DNA from 2 places in the Aminobacterium thunnarium genome. Region 1 is predicted to be linked to the other one. Evidence: riboswitches for the same ligand, from Rfam matches in the RefSeq annotation. Region 1 holds a riboswitch; the other holds the start of a gene.
The links. A riboswitch is a leader RNA that binds a small molecule or an ion and turns the genes downstream of it on or off. The one in region 1 is predicted to bind cobalamin.
Positions count from the first base shown of each region.

Region 1 (15,455 bases):
TTCTCTGCGCTCATCCAGACCCCAAACGAGTACTTATTGTTGGTGGAGGTGATGGCGGAGTTCTGCGAGAGGTATTACGTCATAAAAATGTCGAAAAAGCAACAATGATCGACATTGATAAAGACGTCATTGATGCAGCGAAAAAATATCTCCCGACACTGAGTTGTGCTATGGACGACCCAAGGGCAGATGTTCGAAGCATGGATGCTTTGGCCTATATTCGTTCAGTTTCTAACGAATTTGACGTAGCCATAGTTGATAGTACGGACCCAGTTGAATTCGCCGCAGGACTCTTTGAAGCTAATTTCTATGAAGATGTAAAGAATGCTCTGAAAGAAGACGGCATGATGTTAGCTCAGACCGAATCTCCTTTTTCCGATGCTAATGTTATGACAGGAGCTTACACGGAGATGAAAAAAGTCTACCCAGTCGTTTCTGTTTGTTGGGGAGCTATGCCCACTTACCCCACTGGGATGTGGACATATACTATAGGTTCTAAAAAACTAGATCCGTCTGTTCCCCGAAGCGCTATTCCAGAAGGAACGAAATATTATACAGAAGATATACATAGGTCCGCTTTTACATTGCCACCCTTCTTGAAAAATCTTCTCGATAACGCGTAAATAATGAATAAAGAAGCCCTCACTTTTGACAATGAAAAGTGAGGGCTTTTCCATTTCTGCTTCGTTATAAACTAAAAAGCAATGACACCGATCGTGTTCAAGAAAATGATGATAAGAAGTGCAGGTGAAACATAACGAACAACGAAAGAGAAAAAGGAAATATATGACTCGTTACATAATGTTCCATGATTGGATAATTCGTACTGAATATCGTCTTTCTTTATAAAGTAACCAACAAAAACAGCTATTAAAAAACCTCCGAGCGGCATAATTATATTAGCGGAAAGGTGATCATAAAAATCAAAGAACCCATCTCCAAAGAATTTAATGCCACCTAAAAGGCTGGAACTATCAACAGACAGAGTTGCTGTGATTCCAACAAGACCGATAAAAAGGCAATTGAGAAATGTTGCTTTCTTCCTTGACACATTAAACTCTTCAGACCAAAAAGCAACGGGGACTTCCATCAAAGAAAGCAACGCTGTCGTTGCTGCAAAAGATGTGAGCAAAAAGAAAGCCGCAAGAAGCAGTGTTCCCAAAGGCATTTTGGAAAAGACCAAAGGAATGGTCATGAAAAGCAAACCAGGCCCCGCTGTGGGCTCCATGCCAAAAGAAAAGACTGTTGGGAATATGGCCAATCCGGCTAACATCGAAACAAGAGTATCAGAAAGAGCAACTTTCCCGGCCGTTTTAAACATGTGAACATCTTCTGTGAAGTATGAACCATACGTAATCATAATTCCCATAGCAAGAGATAGTTTGAAGAAAGCAAGTCCTAAAGCACTTAACATAACTGCTGGTGTAATTTTCGAAAAGTCTACATGGAATAAGAAATGAATACCCTGGCCTGCTCCAGGTAATGTAAGAGCTCTAATATCACAAATAATGATGAGGATGAAGAGTAGAGGCATGAGTGTTTTGGTAATTCGTTCAATTCCAGCTCGAACACCCATGGAAATACCTGTGCCCACAACACAAAGGACTATAACCTGCCAAAAAATCGGCGAAAGCACTTCTTTGGAGAAGAAAGACTGACCTGCTGTCCCAACTCCAATAACCTGACCGAAAAGCTCCTCTGCACTACTTGCTGTTACTGCAGCAAAAGCCCCCGTAAATGCCTTAAAGCAGTAAAAGTAAACCCACCCCGCAACACATGTATAGTAAAACATAATAAGATATGCGGATAAGACCCCCATAAAACCGATACCCTTCCATGGAGTTCCAGGTTTTAACGTCTCAAAAGCACCAATAGCATTTCGACGAGTACGACGACCTATATACCATTCACAGAGTAAAACAGGTATCCCTACAAACAAAATACATATAAAATAAACGAATAAAAAAGCCCCTCCACCATTTGAACCAGTCAAATATGGAAATTTCCAGATATTACCTAACCCTACAGCAGAACCTAAAGCTGCAAAAAAAACAGCTAACCCAGACGAAAAACCTTCTCTGGGTTTTGACGAACTTTCCACTATGAACCACTCCCTTTATATGATAATGTCTGACAAAACGCTAATAGCAATGTCTCCAAGAGTTAAAGTCATGTATACTGCGTACTCGGGAGAGAATTAAATTGTATTGAATTTTAAGATAGTTGGACTTTGGAGTCAACCGCTGAATTGTTTTGCTTTTGACAATACCTAAGATATTCATCATACTTTTATGATAACTTTATATTTTAGAGGTGACGTAGTATGGAAATAATGAGAGCCGGCGGCCCAATTATGTGGATTATATTTTTCCTCTCTATTATTGCTCTTGCTGTTTTTGTAGAACGACTTTTCTTTTTCCGGCGATCATCGACTGATCCCGAAAAACTTGAACTTTCTCTTTGTAAGGCTCTCTATGAAAATAATGCAGAACAGGCCACTAAAATTGTGCGCTCAGGAGATTCGTCTCTTCATCGTCTCTTTATAGCAGCCGTAACACACTGGCAAGTAGATACGGAAGCTTTTAAACTTTTGCTCGAACAGCAAATAAGAAGAGAACTCTTTCGATGGCTTAAAGGTCTCTCTCTTCTGGCAACGATTTCACGAGTAGCACCACTACTGGGATTACTGGGGACTGTTCTTGGCATGGTTCAAATCTTTCGAGACTTGCCCCAAGCAAATCAGGCTCCCATGATCGCTCTTTCAGGAGGAATTTGGCAAGCACTTTTAACGACTGTTGCGGGATTAAGTATCGCTGTACCTACTGTGTTAGCCTACACCTACCTTTCTGCAAAAATTGACGACCAGGAAGAGACCCTTTATCGCGGCGCTGACTTTTTGATTCGCGAAAAGCTAATGGGAACAACTGATCCGTCTTTATATAAACAAGGTGAGTAATCATGGCATTACGCCCAACAAGAAAACATTTGCCAGAAATAGACATTACACCACTAATTGATATCTTATTTATCTTGATCATTTTTTTTGTTTTGACCACCTCTTTTGGTCAAAGTCAGCTGCAAGTGCAACTTCCAGAAGGGAAAGCCGATGCCTTGCGATCAGAAGAAGCTATATATGTTACTCTTCAAATAGATGGATCTCTCCTTTGGGATAAGATTCCAGTATCAGAAGAAGAGCTTGCAATCAAAATAATGGAAGCGGAAAAAAGTAACACGCTTGTACTGCTTGCTGCAGACCGAAACGTTCCTTATGGAAAAGTTGCCACTCTCTTAAGCCGCCTTCACGAAAAGGGACTTGGGCAAATATCTCTTGCTCTTCAGGAGGAATAAGACATGAAACACTTTAGGCGTCCTTTTCTTTTAAGCCTTATCTTTCATGTCTTTATATTGCTATGTCTTTCTACACTACCCCACGAAGCAAAAACTAAGATCGCTGCTCCCAAAGTAATGACTCTTCGTCTTGTCTCTCTTTCCTCTGAGGGAAAAGGCGCATCAGCTTCATCTCCTGTTCCACAAAAAGAAAAGGGTGAAAACGCACAAACAGAAAAGAAAAAAGAGGTTCCAGTCACAAAGAAAAAAGATACCACACCGAAAAAAAAAGAGGCACCTGAACCTAAAACTTTCTCTAAAACCCGCAAAAATAACAACGTATTGACCGAAGACAAGCAAAGTACGCAAGAAGGGAACATGCAGAGTGCCAATATATCAACAAAATCTTCAACAACTTCTTTTAGTGAGCTATCCGGCGGAAACTCTGGACATGCTAGAAAACAAGCAAATACACTTTTCGATGTTTCTTCCCTTGTGGTGAAAAGGAAGGTTCACCCCCAATATCCTCTTTTAAGCCGTCGCAAAGGAGAAGAGGGGAAAATTATCTGCATAGCAGACGTTGAGAATGGGAAAGTTGTAGCGGTAAACACTGAACAAAGCAGCGGTTTTAATCGGTTGGACCGTGCCGCCACTCAGGCCCTTAAAGCATGGCTTTTTGAAGAGAGTTTTACAGGAAAAGTTAGAGTACCTATATCATTTTCTCTTAAGGAATAATGATTAAAAAGAACGAGATAAAGCAAAAAGCACGTCTTCAATAGAAGGAGCTATGATCTTCTCCCCTGAAGGGAAAGTAATCGACCAATGAATAGAATTTGATGAAACTTCAATTTCTATTAAGGTACAGCTCCCTTGACTTACAGAAACGAGAGTATATCCCTTCCTCTGCAAAGCTCTGCTTGTCCAAAAACTAGGAATGGTATCTCCTTCAACACAGACCCTAGCCCCCAAGTTCTCTTTGAGTTTCCACTCTCCTGTATCTTCTGAAAAATGGATTGTATCGGTAGAAAAAACCTCTCCGATCACACCAGAAAGAGCCAAATCTTCCGGCGTTCCTACAACAAAGGAGCCACTCGGATTCATTACCCACAGGCGATCTGCAAAACGCAAGGCCAAATCTATATCATGCAACGACATGAGAACCCCCTTACGTTTTTCCCAAGCGTATTGACGTAAGAGAGAGAGAAGCTCTACTTTCCGAGGTAAATCGAGAAAAGCCGTCGGTTCATCAAGCAGTAAAATTGGTGTGTCCTGGGCAAGGGCTCGGGCAATGAGCACCCGCTGACTTTCACCATCACTCAGCTCGGAAAAATCTCGTTCCATCAGATGTTGAACCTTAACATCTGAAAGTGCCTGAAGAACAGTTTTCTTGTCACTCTCTTGAAGCTCTCCTCTCCAATTTGTATAGGGGTAACGCCCTAAAGATGCAAGCTCAAAAACGGTAAAGCCCTGTACAAAAGGTCGGCCAGACAAAACAAAACTTAATGTTTGTGCTCGCTTGATAGGAGTAAGAGTCGAAATCTCAGTTTCCATCGCTTTACTCTTTCCTGCAAGAGGTTTTTGAGTTCCAGCAAGAGTTTTTAGGAGTGTTGTTTTACCAGCTCCATTTGGACCGACAAGACAGACAAGCTCTCCTTCATAAAGAGTCGCAGAAAGGTTCTGGGCTACAATTCGCCTTTTTCCACCTTTTCCATATCCTATAGAAAGATTCTCTGCAGAAAGAAGAAACGATTTTTGCTTCATGATACATTTCCTCCACGGCGACTTCGAAGCACTATCCATATCACTACGGGAGCCCCTACAAGAGACGTAACTGCATTAAGAGGCAAGACCATCGCGCTTCCTGGCATATGAGCTACAAAATCAGCTGTAAGGGCGAGAACGCCACCTGATAAAGCACATGCTGGAATTAAAATACGGTGGTCTCCTGTCTTCAAAGCTTGGCGACATAAATGAGGAACAGCAACCCCGAGGAAAGCGACAGGACCGCAAAAAGCAGTAACACTTCCAGCCAAAAGAGACGTTATTACAATTAAAGCCAGGCGTACTCTATATACAGAAACTCCCATAGTAGAGGCATACGCTTCCCCTAAAAGGAGGGCATTAAGCTGTTTGGCAAAGAAAAGCATGGCACAAAATCCGACACATGCTGCCGGGACAAGAAATAAAAGCTGACGCCAACTTACAGAAGAGAAGCTGCCAAAACTCCAAACTATAAATTGTTGAATTCGTTCTGGAGAACTAAAGTGAATTAAAACGTTCACAAAAGCGCTCACTCCATACCCAATCATAAGTCCCAGTATCAAAAGGGTTGTATTGTTTTTTACTTTGCCCGCCACTCCCATCATCACAATAAGAACGACAGTGCTTCCCAGCCACGAGGAAGTTGCGAGTCCTAAACTTGCCAAACTTCCCGCTAAAAGCGTTGCCAAGGCAACGCCTAGACTGGCACCTGCGTTAATGCCCAAAACAAAAGGCCCTGCGAGAGGATTTTGAAAAAGAGTCTGCATTCCAAGACCGGCAACAGAAAGAGCTCCTCCAGCTACTAATGATGTGCAAATTCGGGGCAGACGCAACTCAAAAAGAATTATTTTCCACCCATTTTCCACTCCTCCACCCCCCAAAAGTACGCGAATGACATCTCGTAGGGGGATGGATACAGATCCTAAGGAAAGAGAGAGAATAGCAACAATACAACCTGTAAAGAAGACACTTAAAAAAAAGATAGAAACAAAAGACGAACGCTTCATGGGAAAGAACGCTCCTCTAAATGGCGATAAAAATAGAGGCTATGAGTTGGTAAAAGATCTGGATGGAAAATAGAAATTAGATCTTTTAGAATTAAATCGGGGCGCATTATACCTTGTTGGTAGTAGTCATTTGCTCCTTCAGATGTAACTCGTGCATTATTGTTATATACCCTTTCTTCTTTAAAAGGGCGAAATATCGTATAACGAGAATCTTCATTCTCGCCTTCGGCAAGACTTTGCCATGTAGAAGTATTTATCCAGAAATTGCTATTCAGAGCACTCTCCACCACCTTTTCAAAATCGATAGGAACACTTCCTCTCTTCTCGACTTCAGACCAAAGATAGCATGCTCCAGCATCTCGAATAAGATGAGCCGGCCAGCTTTGACCTCCAGAAACATACCACGTTCCACCTATGGCTGCATTAACCATGACAGTCGGCCTATCAGAACTCTGGTTTGCAAGGGATTTTAACGATATATAACTCTCGGCAATTTCTGAGAAGAAAGATTGAGCTTCTTTTTCTTTTCCCAGAAAAAGAGAGACAAATTTAATCCACTCTGCCACCCCAAGAGGTGTTTCTTCCAAATAATCAGAAGCAATAACAATCGGTATTCCTAATTTTCTCAAGCGATCAACCGATTCTTTTTCTGCTGCTGTATATGTATAGATAAAAACAACGTCAGGCTGAAGAGCTAAAAGTTTTTCTATATCAAGACGCAAACCAGATCCTGCATCTGACGCCACATCAGGAAGATCCATATTTCGTATTTTCTCTGAATAAACATAACGTTTACCACCGACAGCAACAAGAGCTTCTTGAGGGGCAAGCTTTTCTATAAAGGGGAGCATCGTCATTGATGCAGTAACAATTCGCTCTACTGGAATTTTTATAACGTGTAGATTCTTATACTCTAAGGGAATCGGCTTATCGCGATCTATCAATAGATACGATTCAGGTTCAACAGAATCTCCCCAGGGACGATATACAGTAACAACATAATAACCATTACCTTCTTCTACATTAAAACCACGTGCATAATCTAATTCAACTTGAGAAAACTCTGCACACGACACAGTAGCGCAAGAAAATAAAAGCAATACCACTATGAACAACAATTGTTTTATAGTTTTTATCATATTTTTTTCACCATATACCCCTTTAAAGAGAGAAAGAAAAGCAATTTTTAGAATTTAGTGAGGCTCAAAACTCTTGACTGAACATCAATTATCGCTATGATAACTCATAAAATCAAATAATAAAGATCGTTTTTTGATGTTGGGAATCTGGTGAAAGACCAGAACGGCCCCGCCACTGTAACAGGGACAATCTCGCTATAGCCACTGGGAAGACTGGGAAGGCGCGAGAAAGGATGAACTGGAGTCAGGAGACCGATTAAAAAACGATACATATCATTATCATGCGAGGGCGTGATGTGGTAACTGTCTTTGTCGCCCTATTTGTAGTGGCGAGGAGTGGTTATCGTATCGATCGTGCTCCTCGCCACTTATTTTTTATCTTTATTAGGGGGGACTACAGTGATTCACAATAGGAAACTCATAGTATGGTGCATGGTTATGTTGCTTGTCTCTTTCGCAACAGCAGCAGGAGCGGAACAAGTCTATACTGTTCCCGAAGAGACAGTTACTGGAAGTCGTTTGGCAACGAGTCTGGAAGAGGTTCCAGCTCCGACATATGTTATTACCCAAGAGCAAATTGAAAGAAGCGGATCTAGAGATTTAGCAACCATTCTTGAACAAAACGTTCCTGGGATGTATGTAAAACAAAAATCAGGTTTTTCCAATTCCTCACAAGTTACTATTAGAGGTTATGTAACAGAAATTCTAGTGCTCGTAGATGGTGTTCCATATTACAGATCTTCTCACGCAGCTGGAGCTGCCTCAGTAGATTTCCGAAACTTTCCCATTACAAACATAGAGAGAATAGAAGTTGTAAAGGGTGCTGGTTCTGCCATCTATGGTTCTATGGCTGCAGGTGGCGTTATTAATATTATTACTAAAAAAGCCACTCAGGGTGGAACAATAGAGGGGGAAATCGGCTCCAATGACTGGAGAAGATATTATGTTCGTGGAGAAGGTAGTGGAGAAGGTCTTAACGCCGGCATCTGGTACTCTCATAAAGAGGAAGGAGCACATCGCCTTCTAAAAGATACTTTCTCTAACAAAGATTTTAACGCTCTCAAATATAAAGAAGATGCCTACGGTCTCAATCTTTCTGGAAAAAACTGGTTCTTTAAAAGTGAAATAGGCGAATATAAAAATGACTATGAAACACCAGGTTGGCTAACCCCAATCGAAATGAACAAAGAAAAAGGAGAGTACCAACGACACACATTTCGTTTCAACGGAGACAGTTACTATATTTTAATGGGCTATGATGATCAAAAATATTTTATACTGCAAAATGATGACAATTATTACAAAGATCGTGCCTTTACAACTGAATTTGCAAAACGAAGCCAATGGGGATCAACCTTAGCTTCTTGGGGGCTTTATTTCAGACGAGAGGAATCAACCTTCCGTTCTTCCTCTTTTGATCCAGAAGTTGATCAAAAGCGAACAAACTATGCTCCTTTCGTAGAACTCTCCCGTCCGATAGGGGATATTATCGGAACACTTGGTCTCCGCTATGAAATCTGGAGACAAGATGATGCCGAAAATTATAATGAATTTATGCCCAAGCTAACCTTTCAATATCCTCTTGACAACGGAAGTATGTGGTATATAGCTGCAGGACGTTTCTTCGCCATGCCAAGTATCTACGAGCTGCATGCTCAGGGGCCATGGGGAACAGTTGGCAACCCCAATCTCAAACCAGAAAAAGGATGGAATTATGATTTAGGAATAAAGGGATCAGACGCAACGGGAAACTGGAATGTTGGTCTATTTTATTCAGACATGGAAGATAAAATCATCTGGCGTAATAATACCTATGAAAATGTCGACCAATTTAAGTCATATGGTTTGGAAATCATGAGACAATGGAACATCGCCCGTAATTGGACTTGGGGCCTTAGCGGGACATGGATGAAAGCACAAGAAAAGAAAAGTAATGAATGGGTCAACAGTTATGGCTTCCCTGAATGGCTCTTTAAAACTTCCATTGAACATCATTCTGGTTCCTGGACATCTGGACTCGCTCTTTCTTATTTGGCAAATAGAAATGGTTATTCTTCTAGTGACGATTATTTCCAGACAGATATTTTTACGGAATGGAAATCTGGAGATCATACAGTTCGCTTAAGCTGCTATAACTTGTTTGATAAAGAATTTATCTATAGCTCTAGCACCTGGGACTACTACGGACCCGAACGAAGCATCTACCTTACATGGAGATATAGTTTTTAGGTCGGCTATAATAAGTAATTTGAAGGAAGCAAAAGGGACGGTTTGAAAACCGTCCCTTTTTTCCTACATATCTTCACTAGTGAAAAATTTATGCCCGTTCGATAAAGATAGGGTCTCCATTCTTCACCTTTTTTAATTCCTGAATATCTCCTTTGACCTTTCCTATAACCGTTACTGCACTAGCAGGTCGAATCTCATCTCCCTGACTTGCAGGTGTAGGCCCCAGAAAGATGCAAAAAGCGCTTCCTGTAGGCCAAAAAGCAAGATCTCCCGCTTCAACTACTTCTTTTCCGTCCTCTAAATCTGCAATAAGGGGAATTGTAAAATAAATTTCTTCTCCCCATGTATTAGCTCTACTTTTTATTGGCAATATTTTTGAGATACGAGAAGCAGTCTTTGTGTTATTGAGTGTTGCATCGATTTCAATTTCTCCTGAGCGTATTCTTATGTCCATTACTCATCGGCTCCTTCCATCTTCCATTTCTTCTTTACTCGTTCCTTCTATTAGAGGTACGAATCGGCAATAATCATACCGAGTATCAATCCAACCTTCTTTTGCTTTCAACAAAACGACTAAACGTTGAATACCAACGTCAACACTTAATGGAACAACAATACGTCCTCCAGATGAAAGTTGCTCTCTCCAAGTTTCTTCAATTACATCTGCAGCTGCAGTAACAATAATGCCATCGTAAGGAGCCTCTTTCTCGTAGCCTTCCCTACCATCAGCAGTAATAACATTAATATCGTAGCCAGAATTACATAACACATTTCTTGCCTTTTGCGCAAGAGAGGAAATGCGTTCTATAGAAAAAACTATGGCTCCCATCTCTGCTAGTACGGCAGCTTGATACCCCGAGCCTGTTCCTATCTCCAAAATTTTCATTCCAGGTTCAACACAAAGGAGCTCCGTCATCCTCGCTACCATATATGGCTGCGAGATTGTTTGATTTTCTCCAATAGGGAGAGGTGCGTCAATATATGCCAAAGCTTGATTTTCAAAAGAAACAAACAGATGTCGTGGAACATTTGCCATCGCTTTCAAAACCCGAACATCTCGTATTCCTCTGCTCTCGATTTGCGTCTTTACCATTAACGAAGCAAACTGTTTCCAACTATCGGATTCCATCGCTATAACACCTCCTCCATCTCTGCAAAAGCCTTATAATAAACAATGCAAAATGTTACACTTTCAGCCAGGAGGATAATTACCATGTATGAAGAATCATTACATATACGTTTTTTCGAAGTAGACGGCCATAGTATGCTTAAAATAGGGCCTATCTTTAACTACCTTCAGGATATGGCAGATAAAGATGCCTCTCGAATGGAGATGTCGATTCCTCAGCTCATGGAAAAAGGGTATACATGGGTTCTTCATCGTTATCATCTCTCTATGATCCGATATCCCAAACTTGATGAAGCTCTCTCAATCAGGACATGGCATTCCCCATACAAAAATCTTTATTCCCTTCGAGCCTTTGAAATGACAACTTCTTTCGGCGAGGTTTTAGCAAAAGCAACAACCTCTTGGATAATTATAAATTATTCTACAAAACGTCCTATGCGGCTAGACCGTCATGTAACATCCCAATATTATAAAGAAATTATTCCTTTTGAATTTGATTTTTCTTCCTTGTCTCCTTTAGAAAGAATAGACCTTGAAGATATTTACCCCGTTCGAATTAGAGACTTGGACATTAATAATCATGTGAATAACGCCGTTTATGTCGAATGGGCAGCAGAAACCGTTCCAACAAATATATTACAATCAATGCGTCCTTCTGAAATTGATGTCATTTTTAAGGAACAGCTTACATACGGCGAAAAGGCTGTTGTTCAGACACAAAAGGAAAAAACCGCATCTAACGTTTTCGATCACGTAATTTTAAGGGAGTCTGATGCCCGCGAAATAACGCGGATTCGTACGTCATGGAAAAATATGCCACTATAAAAAAAGAACTACTCTTTTGGTTTCAGTATAATAAACGAGATTTGCCTTGGCGTAAAACATATGCTCCTTACGACGTCTGGATTTCTGAGATAATGTTGCAACAAACTCAAATGGATCGCGTTGTTCCCTTTTTCAACCGCTGGATAGAATATTTTCCTAATCTCGAAGCTCTTTCAAAAGCAACAGAAGAAGAAGTTCTAAAATGCTGGGAAGGGCTTGGTTATTATTCTCGTGCTCGAAATATATTGAAAGCGGCCAAAGAACTACGAACTATGGGCTTTGAAACAGTACCACCCTATGAAGAGATACTGAAAAAGCTTCCTGGTATCGGGCCATACACTTCTGGAGCTATTTTAAGTATCGCCTATAATTTGCCATATACTGCTGTCGATGGGAATGTACGTAGAGTTTTTTCTCGACTATTCAATATAGAGAGCGCTATCTCAAAAAACAGCAGCCTTCAAAAAATTGAAAATTTTGCAAAAGACATGCTTGCCAAAGACACACCTCGTGATTTTAATCAAGCCCTTATGGAATTGGGAGCACTTATCTGCATACCCAAATTTCCACGTTGCAATGAATGTCCTCTTCAAAAAGTATGTAAAGCTTTTCAAGAAGGGGTACAGCATGAACGTCCCGTACAAAAAAAACGAGTTCGTATTGAAAAAAAGCAAGCGACTGCTGAAGTTCTTTATTATAACGGCAGTATATTAATTCGACAAAGAGACGCAAATGGACCGTGGGCAAGCTTGTGGGAACTGCCATGGAGTTTTAACTCCGAAAACACATCAAAAGATGAACTTTTGATAACTGAAATAAATAACATTATCAATCATAAACTCTTAAAATTTAAGGAGATTGGTTCCGTAAATCATACAATAATGAATACACGTATTGACTTGTGCGGATACTTCGTTATTCTGCCCCACTATATTCATCTCGATTATCCTTACTTATGGGTTTCTTTACAAAATCTTCAAAAATACACCTTTCAAGCTGGAAGCCGAAAACTCTTGAACTTATTTTTATCAGAAAAAGATATCATCCCCCGAATCGAGGGATGATATCTTTCGAAAAAATTTTTAATCTTTGGCTAAATATCTATTGAAAAATTTTTTTGATCAAAAAAGATCTTCTCTCCATTTTCAAAACGAACTTTAGGCCCCTTTAAATGCTCCCCCTTAGCTCCAACTTGCTTCCTTATCTGCTCATTCTGCCAAGACGGTCTGAAGAAAGCACGCAATATCCCTGCCCAAGATACATTTTTCTCTCCTTTTGGCAGGCGTATCTGGACAAAAAAATGATGCTTATTAACATGTACTTTTATATCTTTTTTATTCCCTGGTTTACCATCAAATCCCGGGAAATGAAGCGCTAAATGTAACATGGCTCCTTCTGGAAGATCAACATCTCCTCGAATATGGAGTTTATGACCTTTGATCGCTATTTCTCGAATTTCAAAAATCGAAAAATCTGCTGCATTTCCTACCGTCGCTATACCTAAAACAAACACGGCTAACAATGCAAGGCATGTTATGATTTTCTTTTTCATGGCACTCTCCTCCTCTTACTCTACGCTCCTACTTGATTACGCCCCCTCTTTTTTGCTTTATAGAGAGCCGTATCGGAAGCAAATATAATCTCATCCACTCCTGATATTTTATCGTACTCTGCCACGCCTAAACTAGCAGAAAGCAAAATTTCCTTCTCTCCGAAGGTGGTTTTTACAATATTTTTTCGAACTCGCTCTGCAATTTTCAAAGCTTCTCCAAGTGCTACGCCTGGAAGAACTATTAAAAATTCTTCTCCTCCATAACGGCCAACTACATCATACTTACGCAGCTGGTCTTGTATCCGCAACGCCGTTTCTCTAAGTACATCATCCCCCGCGAGATGACCATATGTATCATTAACTTGCTTAAAGTGATCGACATCTAATATTGCCACACTCAAAGCACGGTTTTCACGCCTTGAACGAGCCATTTCATGATCAAGACGTTCAAATATTGCACGTCGATTTAAAAGCCCAGTAAGTGGATCGTGATCTGCGTAAAAACGAAGAGCCTCCTGTAAATCGACAATTCTCTTTCCTACACCAACACGCAAACGAAGTTCTTGGGCATCAAATGGCTTTGTAATATAGTCATCAGCTCCTGCCTCAAGCCCCGCCAAGATGTTCTCTTTCTCATCTCGAACAGTAAGCATTATGACATATGTATACGTAGAGTGCTTTTTCTCCTCTTCAAGCACCCTTAGCTTTTTACAAATATCCGGCCCTTCTAAGCCTGACATCATCCAATCTACAACAGCAAGTTTAGGAGCGTTTTCCTCGCGTAAAATATGCCAAGCTTCTTCGCCATTAGAAGCTGTTATAACATCGTACCCCCACTTCTCTAAAAGAGATTTGAGCATAAATCGTGATGTTACATCATCTTCCGCCACTAAAACTTTCATAGCTCCTCCTCATTTGAGTAAATAATCAGGCTCCTCTGTACCTTTCATAAAAATAAGTATCGCCTGATCCACTTCTAACCAGTTTTTTTTCACATCTTCCATAGAAAGGGATAACGCCTCATTTTTTTCTAATCTTTCAGCTTCATATGCAATTTCATCTGCACCTACATTAAGAGCGGCACCTCGCAACGTGTGAGCAACTCGAGAAATTTGCTGGCAATCTTCCTTATCTATAGCTTCTTTCAAAGACTTTTGAAGAGATGGAAGGTCTCTTCTGAACGACTTTATTATTTCAACTAACAAATTCTGGTCATTTGCTAGCCGTTCAAGTAACCTTTCTTTATGAAAAACAATCTTATCCTTTTGTCTCAAGTTTTTTCTCAAAACAGAGGATAACTCATGAAGCATTACTGGTTTAGTAAGATACCCGTCCATAAGCCCATCACGTAGGCAACGCTCTCTTTCACTTGCCTGCGCATTAGCAGTCATCGCTATTATAGGAATTTTTCTATATGTCCCATCATCAAACCCCATTCGTATTCTCTGAGTTGTCTCTATGCCATCCATTTCTGGCATTTGAATATCCATAAGTATTAAATCGTACGTTTTTTGGGAAAGAGCCTCAAGTGCTTCTTTTCCACTTTCTACTGCATCTGCATCACAGCCGATTTTATTTAAAAAACCAACTGCAACTCTTCTGTTTGTTTCTGAATCCTCTACGACTAGAATTTTAAACCGCTTGTCTAGCGGTTGCATCGGTAATACTTCGTCCGTAAAATGCTCCTCTTCTGTTACAAATTCGACACTTCCATCTTCGACCTGCTCAAAAGGTATAGTAAACCAAAATACAGAGCCTTTTCCCACCCGGCTCTCTACTCCGATCTCTCCTCCCATAAGCTCAATTAACTCTTTAGCAATTGCAAGCCCCAATCCCGTTCCTCCATATTTTCTGCTTGTAGAAGCATCAATCTGAGTAAAGGAATGGAATAGCTTGGAAAATTGATTCTCTGGGATGCCAACGCCGGTATCTTCTATTCTGAAAGCAAGCTTATTTGTAAATCCATTGTCTTCTGGCAAAGAAATACTAAGGGCAATATATCCTTTATGGGTAAATTTCAAAGCGTTACTGAGTAAGTTTGAAAGAACTTGACGAATACGACTCGGATCTCCTACACATATAGGAGGCACATCCTTATCTATAGACAAACGAAGATCGATACATTTTTGTTCCATAAGAGGCTGAATTCCCTTTAAGCTCTCTTTTACAAGTCTATTAACGCTGAAAGGAACTCGCTCCATCTCTATTTTTCCAGCCTCTATTTTCGAAAAATCAAGAATATCATTTATAAGATGAAGTAAACTCTCTGCTTCCTTAAAGATAATACGTGTCATTTCTTGAGGCTCTTCAGCAAGATTTGAATCAAGTAAAAGACGTGCCATGCCAAGAATCGCATTCATTGGGGTTCGAATTTCGTGACTTACATTTGCTAAAAAACGGTCTTTAGCGTGAACTGCCAATTCCAATTGCTGTTCAGACTGTTCCAGCTTAGCAACTTTTTGTTTAAGTTCTTCATTTAAATTTTG
Region 1 is NZ_AP042412.1:204,420-219,874, reverse strand. Features, by position in the region: gene speE (polyamine aminopropyltransferase) at 1-623, shown strand, start outside; gene ACZ5GY_RS01070 (sodium-dependent transporter) at 695-2,101, opposite strand; gene ACZ5GY_RS01065 (MotA/TolQ/ExbB proton channel family protein) at 2,324-2,956, shown strand; gene ACZ5GY_RS01060 (ExbD/TolR family protein) at 2,959-3,348, shown strand; gene ACZ5GY_RS01055 (energy transducer TonB) at 3,352-4,062, shown strand; gene ACZ5GY_RS01050 (ABC transporter ATP-binding protein) at 4,066-5,088, opposite strand; gene ACZ5GY_RS01045 (iron chelate uptake ABC transporter family permease subunit) at 5,085-6,095, opposite strand; gene ACZ5GY_RS01040 (ABC transporter substrate-binding protein) at 6,092-7,234, opposite strand; cobalamin riboswitch at 7,352-7,509, shown strand; gene ACZ5GY_RS01035 (TonB-dependent receptor plug domain-containing protein) at 7,634-9,463, shown strand; gene ACZ5GY_RS01030 (cyclophilin-like fold protein) at 9,552-9,917, opposite strand; gene ACZ5GY_RS01025 (protein-L-isoaspartate(D-aspartate) O-methyltransferase) at 9,921-10,592, opposite strand; gene ACZ5GY_RS01020 (acyl-[acyl-carrier-protein] thioesterase) at 10,677-11,417, shown strand; gene mutY (A/G-specific adenine glycosylase) at 11,396-12,481, shown strand; gene ACZ5GY_RS01010 (hypothetical protein) at 12,511-12,969, opposite strand; gene ACZ5GY_RS01005 (GGDEF domain-containing response regulator) at 12,990-13,871, opposite strand; gene ACZ5GY_RS01000 (ATP-binding protein) at 13,881-15,455, opposite strand, start outside.

Region 2 (15,455 bases), 440 kb from region 1:
ACCGTCATTCGTCAGAATCTATTTTGGGCTTTTGCTTATAACGTTATTGCTATTCCTCTTGCTATGGGGGCGTTACTTCACCCGGCCATTGCAGAAACGGCGATGGCTTTCAGCTCTATTTCAGTTATATTAAACTCTATGAGGATACGAGTGTCTAAATAACAACTCTTTTACGATAAAATAGTTATACAAGAGATTCTGATCTTGTCTTTTCGGCATAAAAAAAGCTGCTCCCTTTTGGGGTGCAGCTTTTTTATTGTTTTCTTAGCAATGTCCGTGGCAGCCGGCACAACCGCCACCGCAACCTCCACATCCGCCACCGCGGAGGGCTTCAATTGCTGGGACAAAAACATCCAGAATATCGCCAAGATCGCTAACACCTTCGTCGTTATCGGTCAGGCCAAAACTCTCTTTTATTGCAGGCACAGTATCTGCTCCATCAACAATGGCTTGTACGATATCTCGAAGGGTGATGTTCTTCGATTTAATAACAACGGTTTCTCCAGGAACTATTCCCCAGTCCATAACTTCTACCTCCTTCAATAGGGCATGGTGGTATTGTAAAGGAAATGGCTGTAAAAATAAACAGAATTATTACCGAGTTATAAATTAATTTTTTAAGGGCTTTTTTCATAAAGTTTTTATCTATTTTATCTCTAATATAAAAAATATTAGTCGTGTGTTTTTTGAAAAAATAAGAAAATGACAAAATGATAATTTGCTATTGACGTAAAAGAAGCGAAAGGCTATTGTATGTTTACAATATGACTTCATCAGGTGAACGGGAAGTTTGGTGAAAAGCCGACGCGGACCCGCCACTGTGAGCTTGACGATGAAACATGAGACCACTGGGTAGGAATTAATGTGCCCGGGAAGGTGTTTCGGAGGAAGAAAGCGAGCCAGGAGACCGGCCTGTTGAAGAGAGGCAAATCCCTGCGAGGATTCAGGACTATTTGTGGAAAAACTTTTCTTTCAAGAGAGGTTTTTTTCCTGTGAGCTTTATGGCTGTCCTCGTTGGGACAGCCATTTTTTGTTAAGGAGGATGGTACATATGAAATGGGCTCACGGGAGACTGACCCAATATGTTAATGAGTTTTCTCGACTTGATTTTGTTGAGAAGACCATTGAAGCTCTCGAGAATAGAAGTGAAATCCTTCCAGAAGTCACAAATATTTCAAAATCGAACGACGAGGTTCAAGCTCTTATAGCAGAATACATCGCTCATATTAATGCATCTCTCAATGTAGAAGGAGATGTTCTAGTCTGTGCAGATTTTCTTGAAAAGACACGTTTATTTGTAGAACGTTTAAAGAAAGGACTCTCACAATCCTCGTTATATGGGGAGAAAAGACTAAGACTTCTTTGGGTAGAGGGATTAACCAATCTTATTTATGCTACACAAGATTGGTTAAAAACAGTGGTGCTTTGTTCGAAAGATGAGACGAAAGAAATATACCTCTCGTATTGCAAGGCTTGTCAGAGATCTATAGTGCGTTTTGAGAAAACAAGGCAAGCTATAACGAAGGAGGCCATAGCATGACTTTGCGTGATCATCCACTCTACCCTCTTTTTTCTCCTCGAAGTGTAACGATTGTGGGAGCTTCAGCAGACCTTGATAGTTTAACTGGCCGGACTCTGAAAGCCATGCAACGCTTTGGGTATAACGGTACAGTTTACCCAGTCAACCCTAAATACGATCGTGTAGGGGGACTGCCTTGCTATCATGATCTCTCTGAAATTTCAGAGGCAACTGATGTTGCTCTTATTAGTATAAAGGCTCAGTTTGTTCCGGCTGCTCTTGAGACGTGCGCAGAAAAAGGGATACATAACGTTATTATTTATTCTTCAGGTTTCGCGGAAACGGGCGATACGTCTTTACAGCAAAGAATGATGGACATCGCTCGGGAAGGCCATATTAGGATCCTTGGCCCCAACTGTCAGGGTCTCCTCAACCTGGCAGCAGGAATCCCCCTCACCTTCTCGGGCGCCCTCTATAACGTTGATCCTCCAACAACGGGTCACGTTGCTTTTATTTCTCAAAGCGGAGCCTTTGGTTTTTCGTCTTTTGGAGTAGGTCTCAACCACGGGGTACGATATCGTTATGTGGTTACTACTGGTAATCAGGCTGATATTGATGCTGTCGAGTGTGCCGGGTATGTTATTCGAGATCCGGAAGTAAGACTTCTCATGATGTATCTCGAAGGAATTGATGACGGGGAGCGTTTTTTACAGGTGGTAAGAGAGGCTCGAGAAAGAGACATTGCTGTTGCTGTTTTAAAAGCGGGACGCTCTCCCTCCGCCCAAAAAGCAGCTCAAAGTCATACAGCAGCTTTGACTGGAGACGAAGCTGTCTGGAAGGCCATATTTAAACAATACGGTGTTATTCCACTGGAAGATATGGACGATATTATCGGTATAGGCCAGCTGTTTGGAGCCTCTCCTCGTACTGACGGCAATCGGGCGGCTATTCTTACTACGTCGGGAGGCGCAGGCATAGTAATGGCCGATAGTCTCAATGATTTGAAAATGAGCGTTCCTGAATTTTCAACAGTAAGTAAAAAGAGTATAGAAGAAGTTATCCCAACTTTTGGGGCGTCGCGTAATCCGGTAGATATGACTGTGCAGATTTCTGAAAAACCGGAGAATTTCCGTCAAGTTCTTAATACGGCTCTCGGTGATCCTGATATTAGCATGGTTGTTACAGCTCTCTCAATGATTGTGGGAGAAGCCGGGAGTGTGATGGCGGAAGAGTTGATCCGAAGTTACGAGAAAACCCCGAAACCTCAAGCCGTAGTATGGATGATTGACGATGAACATGGCGAGACGTTTATTGAACGACTTAAAAATGCTGGGATTCCTGTTTTTCAAAGCTTTAGACAGTGTGCTCGTGCTTTAAAGGCTCTCGTAAATTGGGGACAAAGGCGGAAGTTGCCTTCCCATACGATTGAAATGACGTCTTCTTTGCTTGGATCTTTCCCATTAAAACTGACAGAATATGATGCGAAGCGATTATTAGCACGGTATAACGTTCCTGTAACGCGAGAACATCTTTGTCGGGATATGGAAGAAGCTTTTGATGCCGCTGAAGAGTTAGGTTTTCCCGTTGCTCTTAAAGGAATGGCCGGAGAAATTTTGCATAAGACCGAAGCTGATGTTGTAGCTCTCGATATTCGCTCTTTCGATGAGTTACGTCACGCTCTGAAGAAGACGAGAAAAAATCTTAAAGAACATGTTTCGGGAGAAAAAATCCAGGGCTACCTTGTGCAGGAGATGGTTAAAGGTGGTATGGAATGTATCGTCGGAATGAAGCGAGATCCCGTTTTTGGACCTATTGTTGCGGTAGGCCTTGGAGGCATATACGTCGAAGTTTTAAGTGATGTTTCTCTTCGCCATGCTCCTGTGGATGAGGAAGAAGCACTGAGAATGATTCAAGAATTAAAGGGTTTTGGCTTCCTTTCCGGTGCCAGAGGACAACGTCACAGAGATATTCATGCTTTGTCCAAAATTGTCAGTCAGGTTTCTCGTCTTGCTTGTGTTGAAGAAGACCTTCTTGAACTTGATATCAACCCAGTCTTTGTTATGCCTGAAGGAGAAGGTGCCATTGCTGCTGATGCTCTCGTTATCAGAAATGGAGAAAAGTAGCCGATATAAAGAAAAGTTGTGATGTATAGGAAAATAAAGTATGTTAGACAAGACATTCAGAAGAGGTGAGAGATATTTTTACATATTATTAAGGAGGGACTTCTTACATGAGCGGCATGACACCTTATCTTCAGACGAATCAGCAACGCATTGAACGAGACATTGAACACATAGCTTCCTTAGGTGCTACTGGAACATCTGCAGATGGGCGTACAAGCTTTACGTACAGCCTTCAAGATCTGAAAGTACGAAAATATCTTCTTGATATTTTTGAGGAACTTGGTCTTTCCGTTTTTATTGATGGTGTTGGCAATATCCGAGCTAGATACGCTGGAAGCAATCCAGATGCTTCTGTTGTGATGAGCGGTTCACATGTGGATTCGGTTCGGCGTGGCGGAAAATATGATGGCGTGGTAGGTGTTATCGGTGCTCTTGAAGCGATTCGAGTGATGAAAGAAAACAATATCACTCCAAGTCATCCCATTGAAGTGGTCATTTTTTCAGAAGAAGAAGGCTCTAATTTTGGTTCGTGTTGTGCCGGGAGTAAGGCTATGGTTGGCCGATATACTTTTGATGATTTGAATACTCTTAAAAATCTATCAGGTCAATCTATGTATAATTTAGCTAAAAATGCGGGATATGATCCTGATAATATGTCACGATATGTTCTTAACAAGGGTGAAGTAAAGGCCATGATTGAACTCCATATAGAACAAAGTCCCATGCTTCATTCTGTTTCCATGCCCATCGGTGTTGTAGAAGCTATTGCAGGTCTGAGACAAATCAGAGTTGAAGTTGACGGCGTTCCAAATCATGCAGGTGCTACGCCCATGAATTTCCGTCAAGATGCTCTTCTCGGTGCGGCGCATATGATTAGTGCTGTAGAAGAAGCTGTTCAGACAAAAGGAACCGAATCTACTGTGGGAACTGTAGGATATATCAAGAGTGAACCAAACGTTTCAAATATTATTCCAGGTAAAGTTGTATTTTCAATAGATATTCGTGATGTCTATCAACAGCCAATGAACGATGTCGTGGAAGAAGTACGTAAAAGATTTGATGAAATTGCTCAGAGATATAACCTTACATTTTCTATGACGTTGCTGGGAGAGCAGGAAGCAGTACAGCTTTCTCAGGAAGTAATCAGCTCTATAGAAAAAAGTGCCCAAGCCCGAGGCATTCCGTATAAGAAAATGAATAGTGGTGCAGTTCACGATGCTGTTCTTCTCTGTTCCGTTGCTGAAGTAGGGCTTATTTTTGTCCCGAGCGTAGATGGCCGAAGCCATTGCCCCGAAGAATATACACCCTACGAAGATATTAAGCGGGGAGCAGATCTGTTATTGGCAACATTGCTTGATTTAGCGAAATAAGGTTGAAAGATTCGTATTAAGCCAGCTGTTTTTCATGATGTTGTTTTTTCTCAAAGTCTTCCTGGGCAGACATGATTAAAAGTTGAAGCCGATTGTCATTATTGGTCTTGCTTGTTCCAGGGTCAAGGTCAAGACAAAGCATATCAAGTTTGGGGTAGAGGCGACGTAAAACGCCCTCTACTCCTTTTCCTGTAATATGATTTGCCAGACAGCCAAAGGGTTGAAGGCAAAGAATGTGATTAACTCCTTTTTCAGTCATGTCTATAATTTCTGCAGGCAAAAGCCAGCCTTCACCAGCCTGATTGGCGAGACTTGTCACTCGAGTTACCTTATGAGCAAGGGTTGCAAGGGTTTGTCTCGGTGACGCAAAACGGAAGTCTTTAAAGACATTCTCCACCTTATTTTGGTAGTAGCCAGTAAGATGTTCAATAAAAAGTTCCTTTACTGTACTAAGAAGCCCCGGCTGAATAAGGTACGTTTGCCTATTGAATGCATTATTTTGAAATTTCATAAAGAAAAAAGAAGCTAACGGAGGAAGCACCGGTTCTATTCTTCTTTCGATAAGTTTATGCACAATATAGTTTTGGGCGTATTCGTTGTAATTTACGAATATTTCTCCTACGATACCAATCGTAGGAACACTCTCTGTCAGTACGGGAAGAGAGTTAAAATGATTTACGGCGTCTCTCAACAGAGTGATTAGGTCATCGAAAGAGCCTTTCTCCCTGAGAATGTTTCCGAGACGATATAAAAATCGAGAATGGAGAGCTTGAGAGCTTCCCTTAACTTCTTCGCGTGGAGCCATAGTCAAGTAGAGCGATGTGAGCATATCTCCCCCTAAAAGGCCGATTAGGAGTCCCTTTGCAGCGTCTTTCTTATTGACCTTAAATCCTGCTGTTTCAAAATCTTCAACGCCAAAAGTCGGTACATTAACATCAGGAAAACCGGCAGCTGACAAGGCCTTTTGCGCTAAGGGAACATAATTGGTCGCGCGGCATTGTCCTCCCGTTTGTGTCATTAGAATAGCTGTTGTTTCAGGGTCGTATTTCTTCTCTATAAACGCTTTTACGACATCGCCAATGAGAATAATAGCTGGATAACACATGTCGTTATGTACAAACTCTAAGCCTATATCAGTTGATTTCTGGTCTTGCGGTGGAAGCACCGAGGCATTTAATCCCAGACTTTCAAAAAGAGGCGGTAGTAACGGAGAATAAAATTCCGAGAACCATGGCACAAGAATTCTTTTATTTTGTAAAGAGTGTGTATCATTATGTGATTCTCCCGCTAACTCGTGTATTTCTTGCGTCATTTCTTTTTTCCCAAAATCAAGAATAGATCGAATGCGAATGCGAGCTGCGCCTAAATTAGTGATCTCGTCAATTTTAATAAGGGAATAGTTATATCCTCCAGTTCGCATAATATGTTCCAGTTCATCGGATGTAACGGCATCGACGCCGCAACCAAAGGAAGAAAGATGAAGAAGATCAAGTTTGTTTCTGACTGCTGCTTTTGCTCCGGCGTAAAGCCTATTTGTATAAGCCCATTGCGTAACAACTTGACAATCATCTAAATTCTGGGTGTCCTCTTCCGTGGCAAGAAGATCTGCAGGAATGGCGACAGCTCCAAGATCTGCAATGAGTTGAGGAATACCGTGATTCACAAGAGGGTCAAGATGATATGGACGACATGCTATTGCAAGAATTGGAAGAGACGCAGACCGTGCTTCTTCAAGCGTTTTTTGGGCATTTTCTCGCATTTGTCGCTCATATTCCTGCTGAGCTTTCCGTGCGTTAAGGAAGGCTTTCTCAATACAAGATCTGTTAAGACCAAGCTGCTGTCCATAATTTAAAAGCTGTTTATGAAAAAGAGCAGGATTACGTAAAGAAAAAACAGGTGTGTCGAAAAGGATACCGTATCGTTTTGTCGGATCAAGAGCACTTTTGATCACGTCGCTATAACTACATACAATGGGACAGTTATAGCTATTATTTGCTGTTCGTATCTCTTTTCTTTCGTGGACAATTAGAGGCATAAAAATACGATCAACATTACTCTGAGCCAAAGTAATAATATGACCGTACGTTAGCTTTGCCGGAAAACAAATATTATCAGACATTACAGACGATGCGCCTAGTTCGTTGATTTTTTCATGTGACTCGGGGGAAAGTACAACCTCAAAGCCACATTCTCTAAAGAAAGTGCACCAGAAAGGATAGAGTTCATAGGTATTAAGCGTTCGTGGAATGCCGACTGTTCCCCGCCTTTTCCCTAAAGGTTTTGTAGGGCGATGGAAGAGCGTTTTAAAGCGGAGTTCGAATAAGTTACCTCCTTGCTTTTTCTTTTCTTCGTTGCTGAAATGTCTCTGACAACGATTGCCTGTATAAAATTTTTGACCCGTCGAAAAGGTTAAGCATGTTACTGCACAAGCGTTTCCACATCCATGGCAGTGAGTTGTTCGACTAGAAGGAGCTTCCCATGCTTCAAGAATATCTAGAATGTTACGCTCTGATGGAAGATTCTTTTTCTGCTGCCATTGCTCCATGGCATAAATAGCTGCTCCCCAGGCACCCATAAGACCGGCTTCGACGGGGCGAATAACCTGCCTGTCAGTTATCTTTTCGAGAGCTCGAAGCACTGCCGGATTCTGGAAGGTGCCACCCTGAACTACTATAAGAGGGCCAAGGTCGTTATAATCTCTCATTTTGAGAACTTTATGGAGCGAATTTCGAATAACAGAGTAGGCCAGTCCCGCCGCAATATCGGCCACGCTTCGACCTTCGTTAAGAGCTTGTTTTACGCTGGAATTCATAAAAACAGTGCAACGTGTTCCTAAGTCGCAAGGATGAGTCGCTTCACAGGCGATTTTTGCAAAACGTTCCGTGGTAAGGCCTAATGATTCAGCGAAAGTTTGTATAAAGCTGCCACATCCTGATGAGCAGGCTTCGTTTATTTTTATCGTGTCGAGGCGATTATCTTTGATGCCCATGGCTTTCATATCCTGTCCACCAATGTCCAGAATGAAAGAGGCTTGTGGGCAGAGAGTTCGAGCTGCTTTAAAATGAGCCATCGTTTCCACAAGACCATACCCAAGGTCAAGAGCCTTATGTATAAGATCTTCTCCGTAACCTGTGCTGGCTCCTTCTACTATTTTTAAATCGTGTCGTTTTGCCGCTGTAAATTCTCTTTTAAAATGTTGAAGAGCGTCAAGTGTAAGATGGAGAGCGTCTCCTCGGTTAGGTTTATAGTACGAAGCAACAACCTTTTTGTTGCGATCAATGCAGACCAGTTTTGTCGTTGTAGATCCTGAATCAACACCAAGGAAAAGAGGCCCTTCAACTTTCTTTATAGAGATGGAAGGTAAAGCCCATTGATTATGACGGTGAGTCCATTCCAGATATTCGTCATTGCTCGAAAAAAGAGGGGGCAAATCTGCTTTATTGGAAGAAATAAGACTTCTTCCTTCTTGAATATGAGAAATAAGTGAATCTATAGATACAATGCATTCCTTATCGTGAAAAAGCGCGGCGCCAAGTGCCGGTAAAAGTCGAGGATATTTAAGAAATGCTACGTCTTTATTCTCATCTAAGTTAAGCTGTTCTATAAAAGCACGACGTAAAGCAGGAAAAAAGAAAAGGGGGCCTCCTGCGAAAAGTACCTCTCTTTTGACTTCTCTCCCTTTAGAAAGAGATGTGAGAACATGAAGCGCAATGGATTTAAAAACGGAAGCGGCAATATCTTCCGGTTTTGCCCGTTGTGCAAGAAGAGATTGAATATCTGTTTTGGCAAAGACACCACAACGTGACGCGATGGTATAAATAGCTTTTCCTTTGCAAGCCAATGTATTTAAAACATCAAGATTGACTCCAAGAAGAGAAGCTATTTGATCTATAAAAGCTCCTGTCCCTCCAGCACAAGCTCCGTTCATATTCATGTCGGGATTAAGGTTATTGTCAAAAAATATTATTTTCGAATCTTCCCCGCCGAGTTCAATCATAGTTCGGACATGGGGTGTTCGTTTCCTGATATAGCGAGCGGATGCTACTACTTCCTGAACGAAGGGCAAGGCATAACGAGCTGCCAGATTCATTCCAGCGGAACCTGTAATGGCAACGTTGTGTATGCTGTTTTTAAACTTTTGAGTGCACTCGCTCAATATAGATAGAAGAGTGCCAGAAGGATCGGCGTTATGTCGTTCGTATGCAGAAAAAAGCAGCTGCCCTGTAGGACTACAAACAACAACCTTCACAGTAGTAGAGCCGAGATCAATACCAGTAGGAAAAGCACCTTTCACATATATCACCTGCTCGGAACAGCCGCGAATAAATAGTTATAATGCGGTTTCTATTATTTTATTGTACCTTTAGCAAGGATATTTGCATGATTGTTTACCGATTATGGCGAGGGAATAAAGATAAAAAACATTAAAAGAGTGGCATTATGCTCTCTTTATTGAATGTAACCTTTACCTTTCGACCTTCTTCCCAATTTTGATCTATTCGGCTGAGTATATCTGCTTCAATTACTTGTTTTTCTACTGCGATGAAATACGTTGTCATGGCTCCTTTAAATTGGTGCCCAACTATAATTCCTTCATATTGGCCATGTTCCTCGGAGAGAGAAATATCCTCTGGGTGGACAGCTATTTTTTTGTTACCTTTTAGAGTGAAGATATTACTTCGCCCTATGAAGTCTGCAACAAAACTATTTTGAGCAGAGGTGTATATTTTTCGAGGGGTATCCACTTGTGTAATAGAACCCTTTTCCATAACAACTACCCGATCTGAAAGGGCTAGAGCTTCTTCTTGATCATGAGTAACGTAGAGAGCTGTAATGCCAAAGTCTTTTTGTATTTGACGTATTTCTCTTCTCATGCGTATTCGAAGTTTTGCGTCGAGGTTGCTTAAGGGTTCATCAAGAAGCAGCACTTTAGGCTGAGTAATGAGAGATCTGGCGAGCGCTACGCGTTGTTGCTCTCCCCCGCTTAATTGGTCGATTGTTTTCGCCGCAGCATTGGGAAGGCCAACTTTTTCTAACATTTCGAGCCCCATTTGAAGAGTTTTTTTACGGGCTATTTTTTTAAATTTCAGGCCGTATGTAACATTTTCGAGAACATCCATATGGGGAAAAAGCGCATAGCTTTGAAACACTGTAGCTGTTGGTCGCTTTTCTGGAGGAAGGGAGGTAATATTCTCTCCTTCCAATATAATTTCACCCCTATTTGGCTGAAGGAAGCCTCCTACCATTCGCAATGTGGTTGTTTTTCCACACCCACTTGGACCAAGAAGGGATACAAGCTCTCCTTCTTGTACGTTGAGTGAAAAGTCAATAACGGCACGGACATTGCCAAACTTTTTATTGAGCTGCTTTAATTGAAGGTACATAGCTTTCCTCCGTTTTGTGTACAGATATAGATTTTTTTCTTAAGAAAAACCATGAAAAGGAGACATTGACAATCATAACAACAAGAATAATAACTGAGGCCATTACAGAACTAACACCTATATCACCTTGTTGAATAGCATCAAACATTTCTGCTGTTGCTACCTTTGTATAGGGTGTAATGAGAAAAATAATGCCTCCAATAGTGGTCATAGTGAATGTAAATGTATTAACAAAGCTAACAAGAAATGCCGGCTTGAGTAACGGTATAATGACATCTTTAAAAACGTGAAGGCCTTTGCCTCCCTGGTCTCTGACAGCGTCTTCCAATTCAGGATTGATTTGAGCAAGTACAGAAATGCCACTTTTTACACCTAACGTAAGTTGGCGGTATACGCAATTTGTAACGATAAGAAACCCCGTGCCAAGTACGGCTTCTGGCATCCAGTTAAAGGCGAGAAGATAGGCGATGCCAAAAAAAGGTCCAGGAAGTATAAAGGGCAAATCTGCAATGAAATCAATAGCATGTGTAAAAGGCCCTTTTTTACGCCCTAAAAACCACGCTAGAGCAATTCCCATTATTCCTGCAGCGAGTGCTGAAACGGTAGCATATTTAATACTTCGAAGTAGACTGCCCAATTTTGCCAGTTTAAGCGTTTGTATATGATGTAATGTAAAGGAAAAATTGACTCCCCATGTTTTTACAAGGGCTCCGCTGAATATGGTTGTATATTTTAATAGTTCAAAAAGAATAAAACTCCATGTGACGATCCAAATGGTGGTGCTTACCCAAGAAGGGAGAGAGCATTCCTCATGGGTAGTTGCCGTTGTTTTTTTGGAGAAGAGAGGTGTTCCAGCCATTATTTTTCTGTAAATAAGAAAAACTATAAAAGCGGGAATAACGAGCAATGTGGATATGGCAGAAGCTTTGGGAAGGTTATATGTTCCAATAGCTGTCATATAGGCCTGAGTAGCGAGCACATTGTAATTTCCTCCAATGAACATAGGCGTTCCAAAATCGGAAAGAGATCGAATAAAGACGATAAGAGCGGCAGTAACGATTCCAGGTCGTGCTAAGGGAAGAGTAATATGCCATAGTGTGCTCCATTTACTTGCACCCAAGTCAAGAGAAGCTTGCTCAAGGCTGCGATCTATTCCTTTAAGTACTGCAATAATTAAAAAAGCGGCAATAGTTGCCAAACCGATTGATTCCATCATTATGATGCCGTGTGCTCCATAAGGATTCCAATGGAGTTTTAAAATTTTCCATGTAATCAGTCCTCTTCGCCCAAAAAGCATGATATAGGCTAGTGATGAAACGAAAGGCGGGGAGATGAGAGTGAGAAGCAACACCATAAGCACAAGCTTTTTCCCTTTGAAAGATGTATGTGTAACGTAAAGAGCACAACATAGGCCTATGAATAAAGCTATAATAGTTGTCCAAAAGCCCACAAAAAGACTGTTTTTCAACAAGCTTCGGTTGGTGGTAAAAAGATTTCGATAATGCTCGAAACTGAAGCTCCCATTGAAAAAAATACTTTCTTTTAATATTGCTAATGTTGGCCAGAGAATAAAAATTAAAACACCTGCGCTCAACAAGAGGTAAAGATAAAAAGGGGCATCTTTTGATGCCCCGATGATGCTATTTTTACTGTTCTGCTTTATTGCCAAATTCCTTTTGCCACCTCTCAATAATGCTTTTTCTCATTTCTCCGGATTTTACAGGATCAACGACGATGATTTTAGCTTCTCCAAGTCCGCGAAGGTATTCAGGAACATCGGCATCAGGACGAGTTGCTACTTTAGCAGTATGAGCCATCTGTACTTCTTGTCCACGTTTAGAAAGGCACCAGTCCACAAAAGCTTTTGCCACTTCCATATTTTTCGTTCCTTTAAGTATGGCGATAGGAGAGATAAAACCAGGAGTTCCCTCTTTAGGGAAAACGGAAGCGACAGGATATCCCTGTTCAATAATTTTTACACCGCAATCGTAAGGGTCGATTCCAATGGCGACTTCTCCAAGAGCTGCTTTGTTAGGAGGCGCGGCTCCTCGTTTGGTGTAAAAGGGGATATTGGCGTTAATTTTTTCTATGAGATCCCAGCCCTTTTCTTCTCCGAAGAGTTGAATGAGGTGGAAAAGAACGGAATAGTTTGTTCCGGAGATAGCAGGATTGCTCATTATGATTTCACCCTTGTATTCCGGTTTTCCGAGATCAACCCAGCTTGTGGGCATAGGCAGATTTTTCTCTTTTACGACGTCTTTGTTAATAATAAAGTCTACAGCACAAACGGAAAGGCCGGTCCAGTATCCATTGGGATCTTTATATTGTGCTGGTATTTTTTCTGACTCTGGAGAAATATAGGGCTCAAGAAAGCCTTCTTGGCCAGCTTTTACGTAGCTGTCGACTCCACCACTGAACCAAGCGTCTGCTAAAGCTTTTCCATTGGCTGCGCGAAGTCGTGTTAGAACCTCTCCAGAAGACATTTCAAGGTAGTTTACCTTTATTCCGGTATCTTTCGTGAATTCTGCCATGATTTCGTCAATGCCAGTTGCTGCAATAAAAATACTGATCGTCTTTCCTGCCAGAGGTTTGTCGGCGCTGGCAAAAGCCATTGAACCAGCACTTACAACGAGGCAAGCAAGAAGAAGAGCTGCGAAAACTTTTTTCACGTGTAATCCTCCTTTAAACAGCTTATGTAATAGAATTTATTCCAAAGGGCAATAATACTTGAAAGAAAATGTATAGTCAATGAAAAAACCTTCTTTATCTGACTTGGCATTAAAAAAGGGACTCTTTATAAAAGAGTCCCTTTTCTGTGAGTAATGGTATTAGGAGATGTTAAGAATTAGGTCGCTTATTTAAGCTCCTCACTTGCTATAGCTTTGAATTCATTGTCTGTAAGAAGTCGTTTATGTTGAATTCCAAAATTTTTAACTTTGGCAAGTATGTTTCGCATCTGTTCATCTGTTGCAGATAAGCCAAGTCTACTGAGATTTACTTCAACCGATTTTACTCCACTTTTCTTTCCCAAAACGATTTGGGGGGCATTTCCTACAAATTCGGGATTTAGAGAGAACATGGCTAAAGGACGTTCTTTTAACATTTCAATTCCAATACCTGACTCTCTGGTGAAGATTCTGTCTCCGATGATCGGTTCATTTCCGGCAAGGGGAACGTGGCACATTTCAGAAATATCCTGTGCAATTTCTTTGAAAGATGTAAAGTCTGTTCCATAGTCAATGTTGAACATGACTTTCAGTGCCATAAGTACTTGATAAAGAGAGGTGTTACCTGTACGTTCACCGAGGCTGTTAAGGCATGTGTGAATAACGTCTGCTCCACCCTCTACTGCCGCAAGACTGTTTGCAAGGGCCATTCCAAAGTCGTTATGGGTATGAACCTCTACAGAGAGACCTGTGAGATTTTTAACTCGCCGTACAAGCTGGAACATGGCGCCAGGAAGAATGCAGCCAGTAGTATCGACAACTCCAACACTGTCAGGTGCACAATAATCGCAGACAGAGTCCAGTAAGTTTTCAAGATCATTCCAATCAGCTCGTGTTGTATCATATGGGAAAAGAACGGTATACAGTCCTGCCTCTTTTGACGCTTTGACGGCTTCTTTTGTCTTTTTCGCTACATCTTCCCATGTCCATCCGAACTGGTAAAGAAGCTTAGGTTTTCCAATTGGAACTTCAATAACCACACCGTGTGCTCCACATTCCGTAGCCATTTCAATATCTTTAACCATGGCGCGGGCAAATGTAAAAATTTTAGAAGGAAGGTTATCTTTAACGATAGCCTTTATTGCTCTTTTATCGTCTTCGGAGACAGCAGGCATGCCTGCTTCAATACGCTCGACTCCCATTTTAGAGAGAATACGGGCAATTTTGAGTTTGTCTTCAGGAGTAAAAACGACACCAGGTGTTTGCTCTCCGTCTCTCAGTGTCGCGTCGTGAATCTGAACATGCTGAGGGAGAGACAGTGTCTGACGATATTCTTCATTAAAAGGACTTGTCCACCAATTCTCCGTCTGGTAGTTTTTTTTCATTGTTATTTGGCCTCCTTTAGAACGTCTGGATTGACGATGTAATCCGGTTTTTCTCCGTTCAATACTCGTACAACGGCTTCTGCAGCACCAGTAGCCATTCTGTAAATAGCTTCATGCGTTAATGCGGCGCTGTGGGGTGTCATGAGAACATTGGGCACTTGAAGCAGGGCAGAATCAAGGCGAGGCGGCTCTTCGGGAAATACGTCTAAAGCTGCTCCTCCAATATGACCTTCTCTGAGAGATTGGGCTACATCATCCACATTGATGATGGGGCCACGGGCAGCATTGATGAGGATAGCGCCCTTTTTCATTAAAGCGAGTTCTTTTTTCCCGATCATTTGTCGGGTTTCCTCTGTCAGAGGAGTGTGAAGCGTAATAAAATCAGATTTTTTTAAAAGCTCTTCAAGGGTTTCTACTTGTTTGACACCTTCTGATGTGCTTACATAAGGATCGTAAACAAGAATATTCATGGCAAAACCATCATGCGCGATACGGCAAACAGCCTTGCCAACTTTGCCGAAACCTACAATTCCGAGTGTTTTCCCATTTAATTCAGAAAGACCTAGATGGTCTCTTTCGTTAAATTTCCCTTCTCTTATGCAGGAATCACTTAGGGTATATTTCTTGATAAAATAAAGCATCATGCCTATTACATGTTCTGCAACAGAGACAGCGTTGGCATAAGGAGTATTTCCTACAATAATTCCCGCTTCAGTTGCATATTCGAGGTCTATATTGTCTACGCCAACACCATGGCGTCCAATAACCTTAAGATGGGGCAATTGACGAAGAAAATCTCTTTTCAAGGGGGAAGTCCGAATGACAAGCCCCTCAATGGAAGCTTTGTTATTTTCGTTTAACTCCTCTCTTGTAATGAGAGTGTGGCCAGCTTTTTTAAGAATATTGAGTCCGTCTTCAGATATAGGGTCATATATTAATACAGTACTCATCAAGCTCTTCCTTTCCGTTGAAAAATTAGTCGATTGTTCGTCCGCCGTCGATTAATAA
Region 2 is NZ_AP042412.1:2,118,127-2,133,581, reverse strand. Features, by position in the region: gene ACZ5GY_RS10410 (heavy metal translocating P-type ATPase) at 1-162, shown strand, start outside; gene ACZ5GY_RS10405 (hypothetical protein) at 265-525, opposite strand; cobalamin riboswitch at 759-930, shown strand; gene ACZ5GY_RS10400 (hypothetical protein) at 1,052-1,540, shown strand; gene ACZ5GY_RS10395 (acetate--CoA ligase family protein) at 1,537-3,642, shown strand; gene ACZ5GY_RS10390 (M20 family metallo-hydrolase) at 3,750-5,012, shown strand; gene ACZ5GY_RS10385 (acyl-CoA dehydratase activase-related protein) at 5,029-9,306, opposite strand; gene ACZ5GY_RS10380 (ABC transporter ATP-binding protein) at 9,437-10,396, opposite strand; gene ACZ5GY_RS10375 (ABC transporter permease subunit) at 10,368-12,065, opposite strand; gene ACZ5GY_RS10370 (ABC transporter substrate-binding protein) at 12,043-13,065, opposite strand; gene ACZ5GY_RS10365 (homocitrate synthase/isopropylmalate synthase family protein) at 13,251-14,447, opposite strand; gene ACZ5GY_RS10360 (hydroxyacid dehydrogenase) at 14,450-15,397, opposite strand; gene ACZ5GY_RS10355 (SDR family NAD(P)-dependent oxidoreductase) at 15,423-15,455, opposite strand, start outside.
Region 2: another riboswitch for cobalamin. It lies ahead of ACZ5GY_RS10400 (hypothetical protein); the one in region 1 lies ahead of ACZ5GY_RS01035 (TonB-dependent receptor plug domain-containing protein).